DNA from 2 places in the Pantoea sp. X-Soil-ISGK-285 genome. Region 2 is predicted to be linked to the other one. Evidence: predicted binding sites of a transcription regulator. Region 2 holds the regulator's gene; the other holds the start of a gene.
What was found. The regulator LexA, encoded in region 2, represses DNA repair genes until DNA is damaged. The targets are predictions, from matches to a motif close to TNCTGTATGTACATACAGNA.
Positions count from the first base shown of each region.

Region 1 (8,515 bases), 1.5 Mb from region 2:
GCATCAATGCCTGGCTGCTTTTCGCTGTGCTTAAACATAAAGCTCAATACAGAAATAATGGTCGACAGCAGCGCCACTAAAAAGAGCACCCAGCCTGCCACTCGCTTGAGGATGGCGATACGGCCAGCCTGTTGATAGGTCATAATATCTCCTGAACCCGGAATCCAATTTGCCGTCAGTTTACCTGCCAACGGTGAAATTTCCCAAATAAAGCGTGGCCTGTCGGGCAGAGCGTGCGCCAGCAAAGAATGATGTTAAGGTAAAGCTGACTTTAAAAGGAGACCCCCTGATGCCTTATCACCGCCCTGTCCTTGCTGCCCTGTTTGATATGGATGGCTTACTGATCGATTCTGAGCCTCTGTGGGATCAGGCTGAGCTGGATATCTTTTCAACGCTGGATGTTGACCTGTCACGTCGCAGTGAAATGCCCGATACCCTGGGTCTGCGCATCGATCAGACTGTACGGATGTGGTACGAAACGCTGCCCTGGCATGGCCCCTCTCAGCAGGAGGTCACTGAGCGGATTATTACGCGCGCCATGACGCTGGTGGATCAGACGCGGCCACTGCTGCCGGGCGTGGAAACGGCGCTGCAACTGTGCCGGGAACAGGGGCTGAAAATCGGCCTTGCCTCCGCATCACCGCTAAAGATGCTGGAACAGGTGCTGGAGATCTTCAATCTGCGTCCTTATTTCGATGTGCTGGCTTCAGCAGAAGCGCTGCCCTACAGCAAGCCCCATCCCCAGGTCTATCTCAACGCCGCCGCCAGCCTTGCGATCGATCCGCTCAACTGCGTCACGCTGGAAGATTCGTTTAACGGCATGATCGCCACCAAAGCAGCGCGTATGCGATCGATTGTGGTGCCCGCCGCTGAACACCGTGCCGATCCCCGCTGGGCGCTGGCGGATGTCCGGCTGGACAATCTGACCCAGCTTAGCCTGCAGCATCTGCAGGGATAATAACAGCCCGCTTATGGCGGGCTTTTTATTGCCTGTTGCACCTGCCACTTGATCTGACCCGCAAAAAATAAAACAACGTTTCATTTTTATTGAATTCCCATCCCGCTCTGCCTAAGATGCCAAAAGCGTCCCCGTTTGGGGCATGAATAACCTGACCTGCAGAGAGGCCTGAGATGGACGTTCGTCAAAGCATTCACAGCGATCACGCTAAGCAACTCGATACTGAAGCACTGCGCCGCGAGTTCCTGATTGAGAAGATATTTACTGCCGATGATTACACCCTGACCTACAGCCATATCGACCGCATCATTATTGGCGGCGTCATGCCGGTGAATAATCCGGTCACTATCGGTGATGAGATGGGAAAACAGCTGGGCGTCGCTTATTTTCTTGAACGCCGCGAGCTGGGTATGATCAATATTGGCGGCCCGGGTCTGGTAGAAGTTGACGGTAAAGCGTGGGAAATCGGTCACGAAGAGGCACTTTACATCGGCAAAGGTGCGCGCAACCTGCTGTTCCGCAGCCTGAACCCGGCACAGCCGGCCAAATTCTATTACAACAGTGCGCCAGCACACAGCACCTTCCCGGACAAGAAGATCACGCTGCAGGAAGCGGCCACCGCGACGCTGGGTGATGCCGCGACCTCCAATCGCCGCACCATTAACAAATTTATCGTGCCGGATGTGTTGCCCACCTGCCAGCTCACCATGGGCTTAACCAAACTGGATGAAGGCAGCCTGTGGAACACCATGCCCTGCCACACCCACGAACGCCGCATGGAAGTCTATTTCTACTTCGATATGAGCGAAGAGTGCGCCGTCTTCCACATGATGGGGCAACCGCAGCAAACCCGCCATCTGCTGGTACACAACGAGCAGGCGGTGATCTCACCCAGCTGGTCAATTCACGCCGGTGTCGGCACCCAGCGTTACACCTTTATCTGGGGCATGGTGGGTGAGAATCAGGTCTTTGATGACATGGACCACGTCAAAATCAGTGAACTGCGCTGAGCAGAGGAGAAATACCATGGTACTGAGTACGTTTAACCTGGAAGGTAAAGTCGCGCTGGTGACCGGCTGTAACACCGGTTTAGGGCAAGGTATGGCGCTGGGTCTGGCCCAGGCGGGTTGTGATATCGTCGGCGTTAACCGTGATGGCCCGGATGATACCCAAAGTAAAGTGGAGGCGCTGGGTCGCCGGTTCTGGCCGGTGCAGGCCGATCTGATGCAGACCAGCGTGGTGGCCTCAGTGGTTGAACAGGCGCTGGCCGCTGCCGGTAAAATTGACATTCTGGTCAACAATGCCGGCATTATCCGCCGTGAGGACGCACTGAATTTCAGCGAGCAGGACTGGGATGACGTGATGAACCTTAACAGCAAGAGCCTGTTTTTCCTGTCGCAGCAGGTTGCCCGTCAGTTTATCGCGCAGGGTAATGGCGGCAAGATCATCAATATCGCCTCCATGCTCTCCTTCCAGGGCGGTATCCGGGTGCCCTCTTATACAGCGTCGAAAAGTGCCGTGATGGGGCTGACCCGTCTGATGGCGAACGAGTGGGCAAAACATGGCATTAACGTCAATGCCATCGCTCCCGGTTACATGGCCACCAACAATACGGAACAGCTTCGTAATGATGAGTCGCGCAGTGAAGAGATTCTGGGGCGTATTCCGGCAGGCCGCTGGGGCGTGCCGGATGACATGATGGGCCCGGTAGTCTTCCTGGCCTCTTCCGCGTCTGACTACGTGAATGGCTACACCCTGGCGGTGGATGGCGGCTGGCTGGCGCGTTAATCTTACTGGCGGACAGTGTTTCATCGCTGTCCGCCTTGTTAATAATATTCATGCTTCGTTACAGCGTCACATGTTCTCATTTACTGGATAAATCCCTATACTGGATGCATCGACAGTTTTCTTTGCAACCAGGTTCTATCATGACGGGCGAAGGCCACATCATTTTTGCCATTGCCAGCGCTATCTTTGCGAAGCGTGCTGAGCTGACACCGGTGCTGGCGCAGGCCGACTGGTGGCATCTTGTTCCCTCAGCGCTGCTGACATGTCTGTTGCCCGATATCGATCACCCTAAATCTCTGCTGGGACAGCGACTGCGCTGGCTCTCTCATCCTATTGCGCGCGCGTTCGGCCATCGCGGCTTTACCCACAGTTTGCTGGCGATAGCCGCCGGTTTATGGCTTTTTCAGATAAACCTGCCCCAGTCGTCGCCGATACCGCCTGATGTCCTGCAGGGTCTGACGCTGGGCTACCTTAGCCATATTGTGGCCGATATGCTGACGCCTGCCGGGGTTCCGCTGCTGTGGCCCTGCCGCTGGCGCTTCCGGTTGCCGATTCTGCGCAGTCAGAAAGGCAACCAGCTTGAACGGGCATTGTGCCTGGGACTGGTGGGATATGCGCTCTGGTTTCCGGTGGGCATGCCATCTTTTGGTGCAAACGGCTGGCCGTCACAGCTGTTCGATACGCTACAAAATGGCGTCGGACGGTTGATTTCCAGTCATACTGCGCAATAAATCAGCACAAAACGCCTTTAAGTTATAAACCATGCCATTTGGATATAAGGCACCCTCTTCGCCTGCTGTTACCATTCCTGCTGTCTTAATTCGTGATTAACATTATGCGGCCTTTCCAGAGCGAAAGGCCGCATTACTCTGGAGTTTCAGTATGGACCTTCCTCTTACGCTTAATATCGTAGCCTTTGTGGTGCTGCTGGTATTGCTCTCTCGCTTCAGCCGTCAGAACTGGAGCCTGTCGAAAAAAGTGCTGACCGGTCTGGTAATCGGCGTACTGTTCGGCCTGGTTTTGCAGTTGATCTACGGCGAAAACAGCGCAGTGGTCAAAGAGTCTATCAGCTGGTTTAACATCGTCGGTAATGGCTATGTCCAGTTGCTGCAGATGGTCGTAATGCCGCTGGTGTTCGTTTCCATTCTGAGTGCGGTTGCCCGTCTGCATAACGCCTCGTCGCTGGGAAAAATCAGCGTACTGACGATTGGCGTACTGCTGTTTACCACCGCGATCTCGGCGCTGGTCGGCGTCTTCGTGACCGGCCTGTTTGGCCTGAGCGCTGAAGGTCTGGTTCAGGGCGTGCAGGAGACTGCGCGTCTCAGTGCGATCCAGAGCAACTATGTCGGCAAAGTGGCTGACCTGACCGTGCCGCAACTGGTGCTCTCCTTTATCCCGAAAAACCCGTTTGCCGATCTGACCGGAGCCAGTCCGACCTCGATTATCAGCGTCGTCATCTTCGCCGCCTTCCTGGGCGTGGCTGCACTGCAGTTGCTGAAAGATGATGAAGTTAAAGGTCAGCGCGTGCTGGTCGCGATCGATACGCTGCAGTCCTGGGTCATGAAGCTGGTGCGTTTAGTGATGAAGCTGACGCCTTATGGTGTGCTGGCGCTGATGACCAAAGTGGTTGCCGGTTCTAACCTGCAGGACATCATCAAGCTGGGCAGCTTTGTGGTCGCCTCTTACCTCGGTCTGGCCATCATGTTTGGTGTCCACGCCCTGCTGCTGTCGGTAAATGGTATCAACCCGATGCGCTTCTTCCGTAAAGTGTGGCCGGTTATTACCTTCGCCTTTACCAGCCGCTCCAGCGCAGCCAGCATCCCGCTGAGCGTGGAAACCCAGACCCGTCGTCTTGGCGTGCCTGAGTCGATTGCCAGCTTCGCGGCCTCTTTTGGTGCCACTATCGGCCAGAACGGCTGTGCCGGTCTCTATCCAACTATGCTGGCAGTGATGGTTGCGCCAACCGTCGGGATCAACCCGTTTGACCCACTGTGGATTGCGACACTGGTCGGGATCGTAACGCTGAGCTCAGCAGGCGTTGCCGGTGTCGGCGGTGGTGCAACCTTCGCGGCACTGATTGTCCTGCCTGCGATGGGCCTGCCGGTCACCCTGGTGGCGCTGCTGATCTCCATTGAGCCGCTGATCGATATGGGTCGTACAGCCCTGAACGTCAACGGTTCCATGACCGCCGGTTCTCTCACCAGTCGCTGGTTAGGTATGACCGATAAGCGCGTCCTGGAAAGCGACGACAACGCCGAACTGGCGCACCGCTAATCTGCTTTGAACCTGGCGCGCACGCGCCAGGTTATTCCCGCCCTTCTTCTCCATAATCTCCCCCATTAATGGCAACGCCGTTAAGAAAGCGTTAAGCATGGTAAACAGGCGAAAAATCGCCGCTTTAGTGCTTGTCTTTGCCGGGTAAAAAGCGAATTCTGCATCCAGTCTTATGAGGAGAACACCTGATGAAAAAGATAATCGCCTCGCTTCTGACGCTGACGCTTTTGACACCCACTCTGGCTTTCGCTCATCCTGGCGACTGGGGCACGCCGGGTGGATGGGGTCGACATGGCGGCCACGGGCCACACTGGGGCGGACCCGGGCCGGTGCGCTTTTTGCCTGAAGCCGCAACCGCGGTGCTGATAGGCGGACTGACCTATTATCTGCTCAACGGCAATTATTATCAGCGTCACGGCGATGAGTATGTGGTGACAGAGCCGCCTGCAGAGTCGCGGGTCAGCAGTGAAATGCGGGTACTCGACTTTAACGGCAAACGCTTCTATGTGCAGGCTGGCCACTTCTACCAGCGACAGATAGATGGCGATTATGTTGAGGTGCCGCGCCCGGCAGGTTTGTAGTCAGCGCCACAACGAAAAACGGCCCGTCATAATGACGGGCCGTTTGCTATTCAGGGGTGCTATGAGTTACTGCTGAACCTGCGGATCGGTGTCATATTCCGCACAGCTCTGGAAGCCGTAGTTCATGACACGGCCAGTGTCGTTATAGCTCACGAAGTAAGTCTGAGCTTTACCGTCGCGCTGACCCAGTACATAAGTCTGGCAGGTGCCGCGCGCGTGAACCATGGTGATTTCAGTAGAAGGCGTACCGGCGATCTGACGAACCTGATCACGGGTCATACCCTTTTTAACATCCTTTACCACTGGCTTAGTCACGTAGCTTTCCGCACGATCGTAAGTCGTACAACCAGACAGTGCAGCCAGCGTCAGCGCCGCAGCGATACATCCCATCACTTTATTCATCTTGTTGTTCCTCATTTATTGTCCATGTGGAAACAAGCCTGGAACATAAATGCTGATTTATCAAGTTTATGACGAACAATTAGTGGCCTGTCAAATGTCAGGATTTCGTAAAGAAGGCTGTTTTGCTGTCAACGCAGACGTATACTGCCCGGCAAAACAGGCACCCGATAGCGCCCCGTTTTCAGAGACCGCACCGTCATCCGCGCAGACGCAGATCGGCGTGAATGTCGCGTTACCGGACGCTGTTTTTCGCAGCCTTACCCGCTTTCTGTTTACCCCATCGCTGACAATCCCGAGGATAAATGACCCCTGTACACTCCAATCGCCTGGTTTATGCCATTACGCTGGGCCTGCTGGCCGCGCTGGGCCCGCTCTGCATCGACCTCTATCTGCCTGCACTACCACAAATGGCCCAGGACCTGCATACCGAAACCGCTACCGCGCAGCTGAGTCTGACCGCTGGCCTGTTAGGTCTCGGCTTTGGCCAGCTGCTCTTTGGCCCGATGAGCGATAAGTTCGGCCGCCTGCGCCCGCTGACCCTGTCACTGGTGTTGCTGTTTATCGCCTCGATGGGCTGTGCGCTGGCGCAGGATATTAACCAGCTGCTGCTGGCGCGGCTGTTCGAAGGGTTAGCAGGTGCGGGCGGCGCGGTGCTGTCACGGGCGATTGCACGCGATATGTACAGTGGCCATGAGCTGACGCGATTCTTCGCTCTGCTGATGCTGGTCAACGGTCTGGCACCGATCGGCGCACCGGTATTAGGCGGCGTGCTCATGACGATTTTAAACTGGCGCGGCATCTTCATGGTACTGGGCGGCATTGCCATTCTGCTGATCCTGCTGGCGCGCTGGAAGCTGCATGAAACCCTGCCTGAGGCACGCCGCAGTAAAGGATCAATATTCTCCGCCTACGCGGCATTGGGTCAGGTGATTACCCATCGCCCCTTCATGGGCTTCTGCCTGACCCAGGGATTTATGATGTCCGGCATGTTCGCCTACATCGGTGCCTCGCCGTTCGTGCTGCAGCAACTCTATGGTCTTTCCCCCCAGGCCTTTAGCTTCTGCTTTGCGGCCAACGGGTTTGGCCTGGTGATTGCTTCACAGACCAGCGCCCGCCTCTGTCCATTGTGGGGCGAATATCGGGTGCTGAAAGGCGGACTGACGCTGGCCTTTGTCGCCTCCAGTCTGCTGCTGCTGGCCGCGCTGCTGCATGCTCCCTTAGCGCTGCTGCTGGTGGCACTGTTCTTTACCATTGCCAGCAACGGCGTTATCGCTACCACCGCCTCGTCCCTGGCGATGCAGAGTCAGGGCCATCGCGCTGGCAGCGCCTCCGCGGTGATTGGCGTCACGATGTTCACGCTGGGTGCGATTACCGTGCCGATTACCGGCATCGGCGGCACCTCGGTGCTGAGCATGTGCGCCACCATTTTTGGCTGCTTTATGACGGCGATTCTGATGTTTACCGTGCTGGCGAAAAAACCGCTGCCGCAGGTAAAAACTCACTGATTTCGCAACGTTTCACGGCAATCAGTTACCGCTTTGGCTTGTTGTTTTCGCTAAGGCACGTTAGCTTTAATAAAACGTTCGCATCGAGCCGACAGGCCACTGACCTGAGGAGAAGTTCATGTCACTGCAGCAGGAAATTATTGAAGCCCTGGGTGTGAAGCCCACTATCGACGCTGACCAGGAAGTGCGTGTCAGCATCGATTTTCTTAAAGCCTACCTGAAACGCCACAGCGGACTGAAAACGCTGGTGCTGGGGATCAGCGGCGGTCAGGATTCAACCCTGGCGGGCGCGCTGGCGCAGCGGGCGATCACCGAACTGCGTCAGGAGAGCGGTGATAACGACTACACCTTTATTGCCGTGCGTCTGCCCTATGGTGTGCAGGCGGATGAGCAGGATTGTCAGGACGCGCTGGCCTTTATCAAACCCGACCGTTCGCTGGTGGTAAACATCAAAGAGTCGGTGCTGGCCAGTGAGCGCGCGCTGAAAGAGGCGGGTATTACGCTTTCCGATTTTGTCCGCGGCAATGAAAAAGCCCGCGAGCGGATGAAAGCGCAATACAGCATCGCCGGCATGACCAAAGGCGTGGTGGTCGGCACCGATCACGCGGCTGAAGCTGTGACCGGTTTCTTCACCAAGTATGGCGATGGCGGCACGGACATCAATCCCCTGTTCCGCCTGAACAAGCGTCAGGGCAAGCAGTTGCTGAAACACCTTGGCTGCCCGGAGCATCTCTATCTGAAGAAACCGACTGCCGATCTGGAAGATGATCGTCCAGGCCTGCAGGATGAAGTGGCGCTGGGCGTCACCTATGAGATGATTGATGACTACCTGGAAGGCAAAAGCATCAATCCTGACAGCGCCCGTATCATCGAAGGCTGGTATCAGAAAACCGAGCACAAACGTCGTCCGCCGATCACGGTATTCGACGACTTCTGGAAGTAATCCTGCCCCTCCCTTGCCGCGGCAAGGGAGGCTTCTCTCACTGACTTTGTTGATCGCTGCATGC
Region 1 covers NZ_AP035938.1:1,829,019-1,837,533, reverse strand. The annotation lists gene AC6I8B_RS08755 (YniB family protein) at 1-143, opposite strand, end outside; gene hxpB (hexitol phosphatase HxpB) at 290-958, shown strand; gene kduI (5-dehydro-4-deoxy-D-glucuronate isomerase) at 1,132-1,968, shown strand; gene kduD (2-dehydro-3-deoxy-D-gluconate 5-dehydrogenase KduD) at 1,985-2,746, shown strand; gene AC6I8B_RS08735 (metal-dependent hydrolase) at 2,887-3,477, shown strand; gene AC6I8B_RS08730 (L-cystine transporter) at 3,629-5,020, shown strand; gene AC6I8B_RS08725 (DUF6515 family protein) at 5,209-5,601, shown strand; gene osmE (osmotically-inducible lipoprotein OsmE) at 5,668-6,003, opposite strand; gene AC6I8B_RS08715 (multidrug effflux MFS transporter) at 6,306-7,508, shown strand; gene nadE (NAD(+) synthase) at 7,627-8,451, shown strand; gene yddG (aromatic amino acid DMT transporter YddG) at 8,512-8,515, shown strand, end outside.
Region 1: the regulator LexA is predicted to act here: its motif matches at 2,845-2,864, upstream of AC6I8B_RS08735 (metal-dependent hydrolase).

Region 2 (8,515 bases):
GCATGATACCGCGCGCTAACAACTCCTTTTTTAAGGCGCAACATGAGTGACAAAAATCCTTTGGCCCGCCACCTTGCAACGGTACTGCAATGGGTGCTGAATCTGGGTCTGCTGAGTCTGGCGATCATCCTGATCGTCTTTTTAGGCAAAGAAACTATCCATCTGGCAAACGTGCTGTTTAACACCAGCGAGCAGTCATCCTCCTATCTGTTGATTGAGGGGATTGTCATTTATTTCCTCTACTTCGAATTTATTGCGTTGATTGTTAAGTACTTTCAGTCGGGATATCACTTTCCGCTGCGCTATTTTGTCTATATCGGTATCACGGCAATTATCCGCCTGATTATCGTCGACCATAAAAATCCCTTCGATACGCTCTGTTACTCTGCGGCGATTCTGATTCTGGTAATCACTCTGTGGCTGGCAAACAGCAACCGCCTGAAACGCGAGTAATCTCCCTGCCGTCTGTCATGACGGCAGGTGTTCGCATCGCGTCTCTGCGCTAAACTAGCGTCCTGAAAATTATTGGGAGTGGTGCTATGTCGCAAGACGCGCTCAGCTTATTACGTGCGCTCAACTGGCTTTCTCCGTCGCAGGCAACGCTTGCGCCGCCATTGCTCGACTGGCTGATGGAGGAGGATTCAATGACGCGCCGTTTTGAACAACATTGTCAGCGGGTCACGGTTCAGCCGCTGCGTGAAGGCTTTATCGACGCCAGCGAGTTGGGTGATGAAAAGGGCTTGTTGCCAGACGATCAACGCTTCTGGCTGCGTGAAGTGTTGCTGTTCGGCGACGATCAGCCCTGGCTGGCTGGCCGTACGCTGGTGCCGGAAAGCACCCTTAACGGGCCAGAAGCGATGCTGCAGCAGCTGGGCACCCGGCCGCTGGGTCGCTATCTCTTCTCCTCTTCAACGCTGACCCGCGATTTTATTGAGCCGGGGCAGGTGGAGGGATTGTGGGGACGACGTTCACGCCTGCGTCTCTCCGGCAAACCGCTGCTGCTGACTGAACTATTTTTACCGGCATCGCCGCTCTATCGCGATCTGGTCTGAGGATCCTGTGGTGCAAAATAGCTTAAGTATAAATAAATGGCGGGCCTACACGCGCCTGATGCGTATCGATAAGCCGATCGGTACGCTGCTGCTGATGTGGCCAACGCTCTGGGCATTATGGCTGGCTGACATGGCGATCCCGCCGCTGCCGGTGCTGGCGGTGTTTGTTGCCGGTGTCATCGTGATGCGTGCAGCCGGTTGTGTGATCAATGACTATGCCGATCGCAAAGTAGACGGTCATGTCGAACGCACGAAACATCGGCCACTGGCCAGCGGCGCGGTGAGTGCAAAAGAGGCTAAGCTGCTGTTCGTGATACTGGCTCTGGCGGCTTTTGCGCTGGTGCTGACTATGAACATGATGACGATTATGCTCTCCGTGGTAGGGCTGGCGCTGGCCTGGGTCTATCCCTTTATGAAGCGCTATACCCACCTGCCGCAGGTAGTGCTGGGTGCCGCCTTTGGCTGGGCCATTCCCATGGCATGGTCCGCAGTTAGTGAGTCCTTACCTCTGGTCTGCTGGCTGGTATTCATCGCCAACATCTGCTGGACGGTCGCCTATGACACTCAGTATGCGATGGTGGATCGGGATGATGACCTGAAGATTGGCGTGAAGTCGACCGCGATTCTCTTTGGCCGTTTCGACAAGCTAATCATTGGTCTGCTGCAACTGGCGACGCTGTTGCTGATGGCGCTGGTTGGCCTCATGCTACATCTGAACAGCGCCTTCTACTGGACGCTATTACTGGCCGCCGCGCTGTTTGTTTATCAACAGAAGCTGATCGCCGGACGCGAGCGGCAACCCTGTTTCCAGGCTTTTCTCAATAATAACTATGTTGGGATGGTGCTGTTCCTCGGTGTACTGATGAATACCCCGCCGTTCAGCCAGCTGTTCTGACAGGGGATTCAGGCACAAAAAAGGCGACCTCATGAGGTCGCCTTTTTACTATGCGCGCTGGGGTCAGTCGTGCGCCACAGCGGTTTCAATCGTCATGCGGACATCGCTGGTGACCAGGTCTGCCAGCATATGCCAGGTCGCCAGGGTCTGCGCAACATCGGCATCACCGCTGTCGCTGATATAACCTTCATCGCGCAGGGTCAGGACCAGTGAGGTAAAGACCGCTTTGTCGAAGAATTCCGGGGCATTGATACCGTGCAGCACCGACAGACGCTGTGCCAGCGTCCGGCTCTCTTTCTCCAGCGTGCCGCGGTTAATCGTCGGCTTGGCGCTGAGAATGGAGAACGTAATGGCATAACGCTGCAGCGTTTCACGCACACCGGCGGCCAGCAGTTGCAGCGTGCGATAGCGCGCTGAGGAAAAGCGCAATTCGCCAGCTTCGAGCGTAATCAGGCCCTGACGCGCCAGCTCCTGACTCAGTTCGGTCAGCAGTTGTGGCAGCTCATCGGTCTGCCAGCGCAGGAACAGCTCACTCTTCAGCATCGGGTAGATCAGGCTCACCTGACGCAGCAGTTCTGCTTCGCTCAGTGTCTGATGCTGCTGAACAATAGCGGCAATCAGCGACGGCATCACCAGCATGTGATGAATATTGTTGCGATAGTAGGTCATCAGCACCGCCTGCTCACGCGGCAGAATGATGATGTCGCCAATGCTGTCCTTTTCACTCTCAAACTTATTCATACCCATGGCGTGATCCAGCAGCGCTTCCGCTGAAAGATCGGGTACGGTCGCATTTGGCGAGTAAGGCACGTTGCGCAGCAACTGGGTATAGCACTCCAGTTGTTCAATCAGCTGTTCACGGGTTAGTGAGCGCTGACGTGACGCCAGCAGGGCGGTGACACAGAGGTTCATGGCGTTAGCCGCGCCCGCTTCATTGATACGCACCATCAGGCTGGCAGCAATATCGTTGACGGTTGGTGTTAACCAGCTGGGACGCTGCGGCTCAATCGGATCGATGGCATCGCGCCATTCCGGCACCCGCTTGTTGAGATAGTTGACCAGCGGCAGGGGTTCGCCAAAGTTCACGTAACCCTGACCGAGATTGCGCAGCTTGCGTAAGCCGCGCACCATCTGCATGAAGCCCTCTTTCTCTTTCGCCGCGCCGCGCAGTTCTTTAGCGTAAGTGCCCACTTCCATCACGTGCTCATAGCCGATATAGATCGGCACCAGCGTGATCGGGCGATTTCCGCCGCGCAGCATCGCCTGCAGCGTCATGGCTAAGGTGCCGGTTTTAGGGTCCAGCAGGCGACCGGTTCGTGAACGGCCTCCTTCGACAAAGTACTCAACCGAATAGCCGCGGGTGAATAGCTCGCCGAGATATTCGCGGAATACCGTGGCGTAGAGCTTGTTGCCTTTAAAGGTACGACGAATAAAGAAAGCGCCCAGGCGACGGAAAATCGGGCCGGCTGGCCAGAAGTTGAGATTGATACCGGCTGCGATGTGCGGCGGCACCAGACCCTGATGATAGAGCACATAGGAGAGCAGCAGATAATCCATGTGGCTGCGATGGCACGGCACATAGACAATCTCGTGGCCATCCTGCGCCAGCTGGCGGACTTTTTCGCCGCCATTGACGTTGATGCCCTGATAGAGCCGACTCCAGAGCCAGCCCATCACGCGGTCAGTTACGCGGATGGCTTCATAGGAGAAGTTTGCCGCAATCTCCTCCATCATTTCGACGGCGTTCTGCTGCGCTTTCTCATGGGAGATTTTTTTGCTGCGAGCTTCATCTTCTACTGCTTTTTCAATCGCTTTGGATTGCAGCAGACGAGTAAACAGATCCTGACGCGCCGGCAAGCGCGGGCCAATCGCCGCCAGCCGCTGGCGGGCAAAATGAATGCGCGCCACGCGAGCCAGCTTCTGGGCGATCGACTGATCCGTACCGTGTTCAGTTGCCATGCGGCGCAGCGACACTGTCGGCGAGAAGCGGACAAAACTGTCGCGCCCGTGCCAGATAACGGCAAAGAACTTCTGCACCCCGTTCAGCACCCGCAGGTGTGGCGTTGCTTCGCCCTGGACTTCACGTCCTGGTGCGCGGCCAAACATCACCGTGACCGGCAGCATCTGAATATCCAGCTTAGGGTTATTGCGATGCAGGTCCAGGTAATCGTGAAAGATTTTCACAGATTCAACGCTGGGCACAAAATAGGGGAAGACGCGTGGGCCATTGTGGATAAAGACGTGGCGCGGCAGCAGAGAACCATCAATCTCCAGCGGAGTGAGCGGGTCGGGCAGGTGATGCCGCAGACACTGTGCACGTAAAGTCAGTAAGTCGGCCTTCGAATCGTAAGGCAAAACATACATAATAGGTCGGGTCGGATCCAGACCATGTTCAGACACGGGATCGGCCGGAATGGCCTTACTTTTTACCAAAAACGACAGTGGTAAATTAAGCAGTTTGTAATAGAGTTTACGCCAACCTGACATAGACAACATGAAGCCTCTTGTTAGCAAAGCGCCGCAAGCATACCAGAAAGCGCAGCGAAGATCTGTGGTGGTGCCAATTGCACGCAGCCCAGACATTGACGTCAATCCGATGAAAGGGTTCCCACATCATGGCAAATAATGCCACCGGACTTATCAGAATAGTAAAAGCTGCAGGTTACTCATGGCAGGGGCTTCGTGCCGCCTGGCAACATGAAGCGGCGTTTCGGCAGGAAGCGCTGGCTGCGCTGGCCGCTATTGTTATCGCGTGCTGGCTGGATGTCGATGTGGTCTCCCGCATCCTCATGATTGGTGCGGTGGTGCTGGTGGTCATTGTTGAAATCCTCAATAGCGCCATTGAAGCGGTGGTCGACCGCATCGGTCAGGAGCATCATCCGCTGGCGGGCCGGGCAAAAGACATGGGCTCGGCGGCGGTGCTGATCAGCATATTACTGGCACTCTTCGTCTGGATCGCGCTGCTCTGGACACATTTGCGATAAGCCTTCCATAACGCGTCTGAGGGCGCGTTTTCCCTGACAATCGGTTTCCATTTCACCAATACCTGTATATACTCACAGCGACTGTATAAACAACCAGGGGGCGGGATGAAAGCATTAACCAGCAGGCAGCAGCAGGTCTATGACCTGATTCGCGACCATATTTCTTCAACGGGCATGCCGCCTACGCGTGCCGAAATCGCCGCGCAGCTGGGCTTCCGTTCGCCGAACGCGGCAGAAGAGCATCTGAAAGCGCTGGCGCGCAAAGGCGTCATCGAGATCGTTTCCGGTGCATCGCGCGGCATTCGACTGTTAATGGAAGAAGAAGCCTCAGAAGGGCTACCGCTGATTGGCCGGGTTGCTGCCGGTGAGCCGATCATGGCGCAGGAACATATCGAAACCCACTACAAGGTCGATCCGGGCCTGTTTAAGCCGTCTGCTGACTTCCTGCTGCGCGTCAGCGGAATGTCGATGAAAGATATCGGGATTATGGATGGCGACCTGCTCGCGGTGCATAAAACCCAGGATGTGCGTAACGGCCAGGTTGTGGTTGCCCGCATTGATGATGAAGTCACCGTTAAGCGCTGGAAAAAGCAGGGTGCTATCGTGCATCTGCTGCCGGAAAACAGCGATTTTGACCCGATTGTCGTCGATACCCGTGCGCAGTCACTGACCATAGAAGGTCTGGCTGTTGGCGTGGTGCGCAACGGCGAGTGGCTCTGATTCTTCTGCCAGCGTGCATTCGCCTTCTCTGATGCTATTCTGTCTGCCCTAATTTTGTCGCTGCCTCTTTTGCGCAGCGACACTGAGCACGGAACGGCGAATGCGCTTTATTACGGCAACCGATAAAAATCTCTGGCGGCTTGCGCTGCCGATGATCCTTTCAAATATCACCGTTCCCTTACTGGGAGTGGTCGATACTGCAGTAATTGGTCATCTCGACAGCCCTGTCTATCTTGGCGGGGTTGCGGTCGGGACTACAGTGACCAGCTTCCTCTTTATGCTGCTGCTTTTCCTTCGAATGAGTACCACTGGCCTTACGGCGCAGGCATTTGGCGCTGGCGATAAAATGGCGCTGGCACGCGCGCTGACTCAGCCGCTGATCATTGCGCTGCTGGCGGGCGTACTGTTCATCGCTTTGCGTTATCCGATTATTCAGCTGTCGACCCATCTCGTTGGCGGCAATCCCGATGTACTCGAACAGGCGGCACTGTTTATTCAGATTCGCTGGCTCAGTGCGCCTGCCACGCTGGCAAACCTGGTCATTCTGGGCTGGCTGCTGGGCGTGCAGTATGCACGCGCGCCGGTGATCCTGCTGGTGGTGGGCAACCTGGTTAACATCGTGCTCGATCTCTGGCTGGTGATGGGGCTGCACTGGGGTGTCGCGGGGGCGGCAACCGCCACGGCGCTGGCGGAATACATTACGCTGGTTGTCGGCAGCATCATGGTCTGGCGGGTGTTAAAACTGCGCGGAATTACGCTTAGCCTGCTGAAGCAGAGCTGGCGCGGTGACAGCGGCCGGCTGCTGCGACTGAACCGGGACATCATGCTGCGCTCTCTGATGCTGCAGCTCTGTTTCGCCTCGCTGACCGTACTGGGTGCCCGGCTGGGTCCGGATGTGGTGGCGGTTAACGCAGTATTACTGATGTTCATCACTTTTACGGCTTACGCGCTGGATGGCTTTGCCTATGCGGTTGAAGCTTTTGCGGGTGAGGCGCATGGTGCAAAAGATGGCAGCAAGCTCCTGCGCGTCTGGCACTCTGCCTGTCGGCAGGCGGTAGTGGTGGCGCTGTTCTTCTCGCTGATCTATGCCATTTTTGGCCCGCAGATCGTTACCCTGCTGACCTCTCTTCAGTCACTCCAGCAGACAGCGGACCGCTATCTGGTCTGGCAGATGATAATGCCGCTGATCGGCGTCTGGTGTTATCTGCTGGATGGCATGTTCATCGGAGCGACGCGCGGGCGTGAGATGCGTAACAGCATGGTAGTTGCCGCAGCCGGCTATTTTCTGACGCTGCTTAGCGTACCGGTGTTAGGTAACCATGGTCTGTGGCTGGCGGTCACGATTTTCCTGGCGCTGCGCGGCCTGTCGCTGTGGCTCATCTGGCGTAAGCACTGGCGTCAGAACAGCTGGTTTGATGCCTGAGTCAGCCGTGGCTGCACGCAAGCCGATACGGATTATTCTGTATTATTCCACGGTTAATAAATTGGCTACTACAATTAACTCCATGCAGCGCAGTTAACCAGCGCTTTGTATCGTTATTTTGTTAAGTAGCAAGATAATCATTAAAACCCGAGGATTGGAGGTCTGCCATGAATAAAGACGAAGCAAGCGGCAACTGGAAGCAGTTCAAAGGCAAAATGAAAGAGAAATGGGGCAAGCTGACCGACGATGATATGCAGGTTATCGAAGGTAAACGCGATCAGCTGGTCGGCAAAATCCAGGAGCGTTACGGCTCTACCAAAGATGAAGCCGAGCGCGAAGTAAGCGACTGGGAAGGTCAGAACAAAGATCACCGCTGGTAATCAGACAATAGCTTGATAATCAGCTGAATGCGTTCCGGTGGGCCCTCACCGGAACCGCACAAGGATGTGCCGATTACCCGCGTTTCCCCCGCTTTTTACCCTCATCCTGATGGTCATGCTCGCAGCTTTCATGGTGCGTACAGGCTTCAACCGCAGCACAATTTTCACATAAACCATGCGCTTCAATCACGCTGTGGCGTAATGCAAACTGCGCTTCACCTGCCAGACCAGCAATAATCTTCTCTACGCCCTGCGCCTGCTTCTCTGTAACGGCGGCACAGCGGTCACAGACCAGCATCACCGATGTATGTGCTGGTGCCTCAAAATGGTGACACATGACGTAGCTGTTGTTGGATTCCACCCGATGAATGAAACCCTGCTCCAGCAGGAAATCGAGCGCCCGGTAAACCGTGGGTGGCTTGGCCTGCGGCTCGCTGACCCGGAGTTGATCCAGCAGATCGTAGGCGCTGATCGAGCCAGGCTGCTCGGCCATCAGGCGCAACACTTCAGCACGTTGCGAAGTCAGACGCACACCGCGCTGCAGGCACATCTTTTCGGCCTGAATCAAAATTTGCTGCGACGTCATGTTTGTCATGAAAATTCTCCGCTGGATAAGTGATGTTATTTTATCACACATAGTTTCGCGGCGCTGAGGTTGGTTTTCGTCTGAAAAAACAGCATCATTTGCCTGATAAAGCAGCATAATCAGAATTTAAGCCGTCTTCTATCTCAAATCTGACGACAAATCAGATCCATTCTGAATCCACCTGAAGCGGAATTTGTTGGCATTTTGCTTTGCATCTCACTGAGTTAAGAAGTAATGTTCAGAAAGACTTAAGAAAAGTCTGGCATTATTTGAAATATCCCAATGCAGTTTGAACAATTACAACGGTTTTTTGATTGGAAAACGTCCAATCCTTTGAATTAAGACACTGTTTCCTTTGAATTCACAGCAATAACGCGTTAGCCAGGGTTCACAATAGGGCTAACAAACTATTCAGTCATTGAATGTTTCAATGACAATTTCTCAGGTGATGGCAGGCAAATGGTGAAAAAATCCG
Region 2 covers NZ_AP035938.1:304,899-313,413, forward strand. The annotation lists gene psiE (phosphate-starvation-inducible protein PsiE) at 43-453, shown strand; gene ubiC (chorismate lyase) at 540-1,052, shown strand; gene ubiA (4-hydroxybenzoate octaprenyltransferase) at 1,111-1,947, shown strand; gene plsB (glycerol-3-phosphate 1-O-acyltransferase PlsB) at 2,011-4,434, opposite strand; gene AC6I8B_RS01355 (diacylglycerol kinase) at 4,563-4,931, shown strand; gene lexA (transcriptional repressor LexA) at 5,037-5,651, shown strand; gene dinF (MATE family efflux transporter DinF) at 5,752-7,074, shown strand; gene AC6I8B_RS01370 (CsbD family protein) at 7,242-7,454, shown strand; gene zur (zinc uptake transcriptional repressor Zur) at 7,528-8,049, opposite strand; gene AC6I8B_RS01380 (conjugal transfer protein TraF) at 8,500-8,515, shown strand, end outside.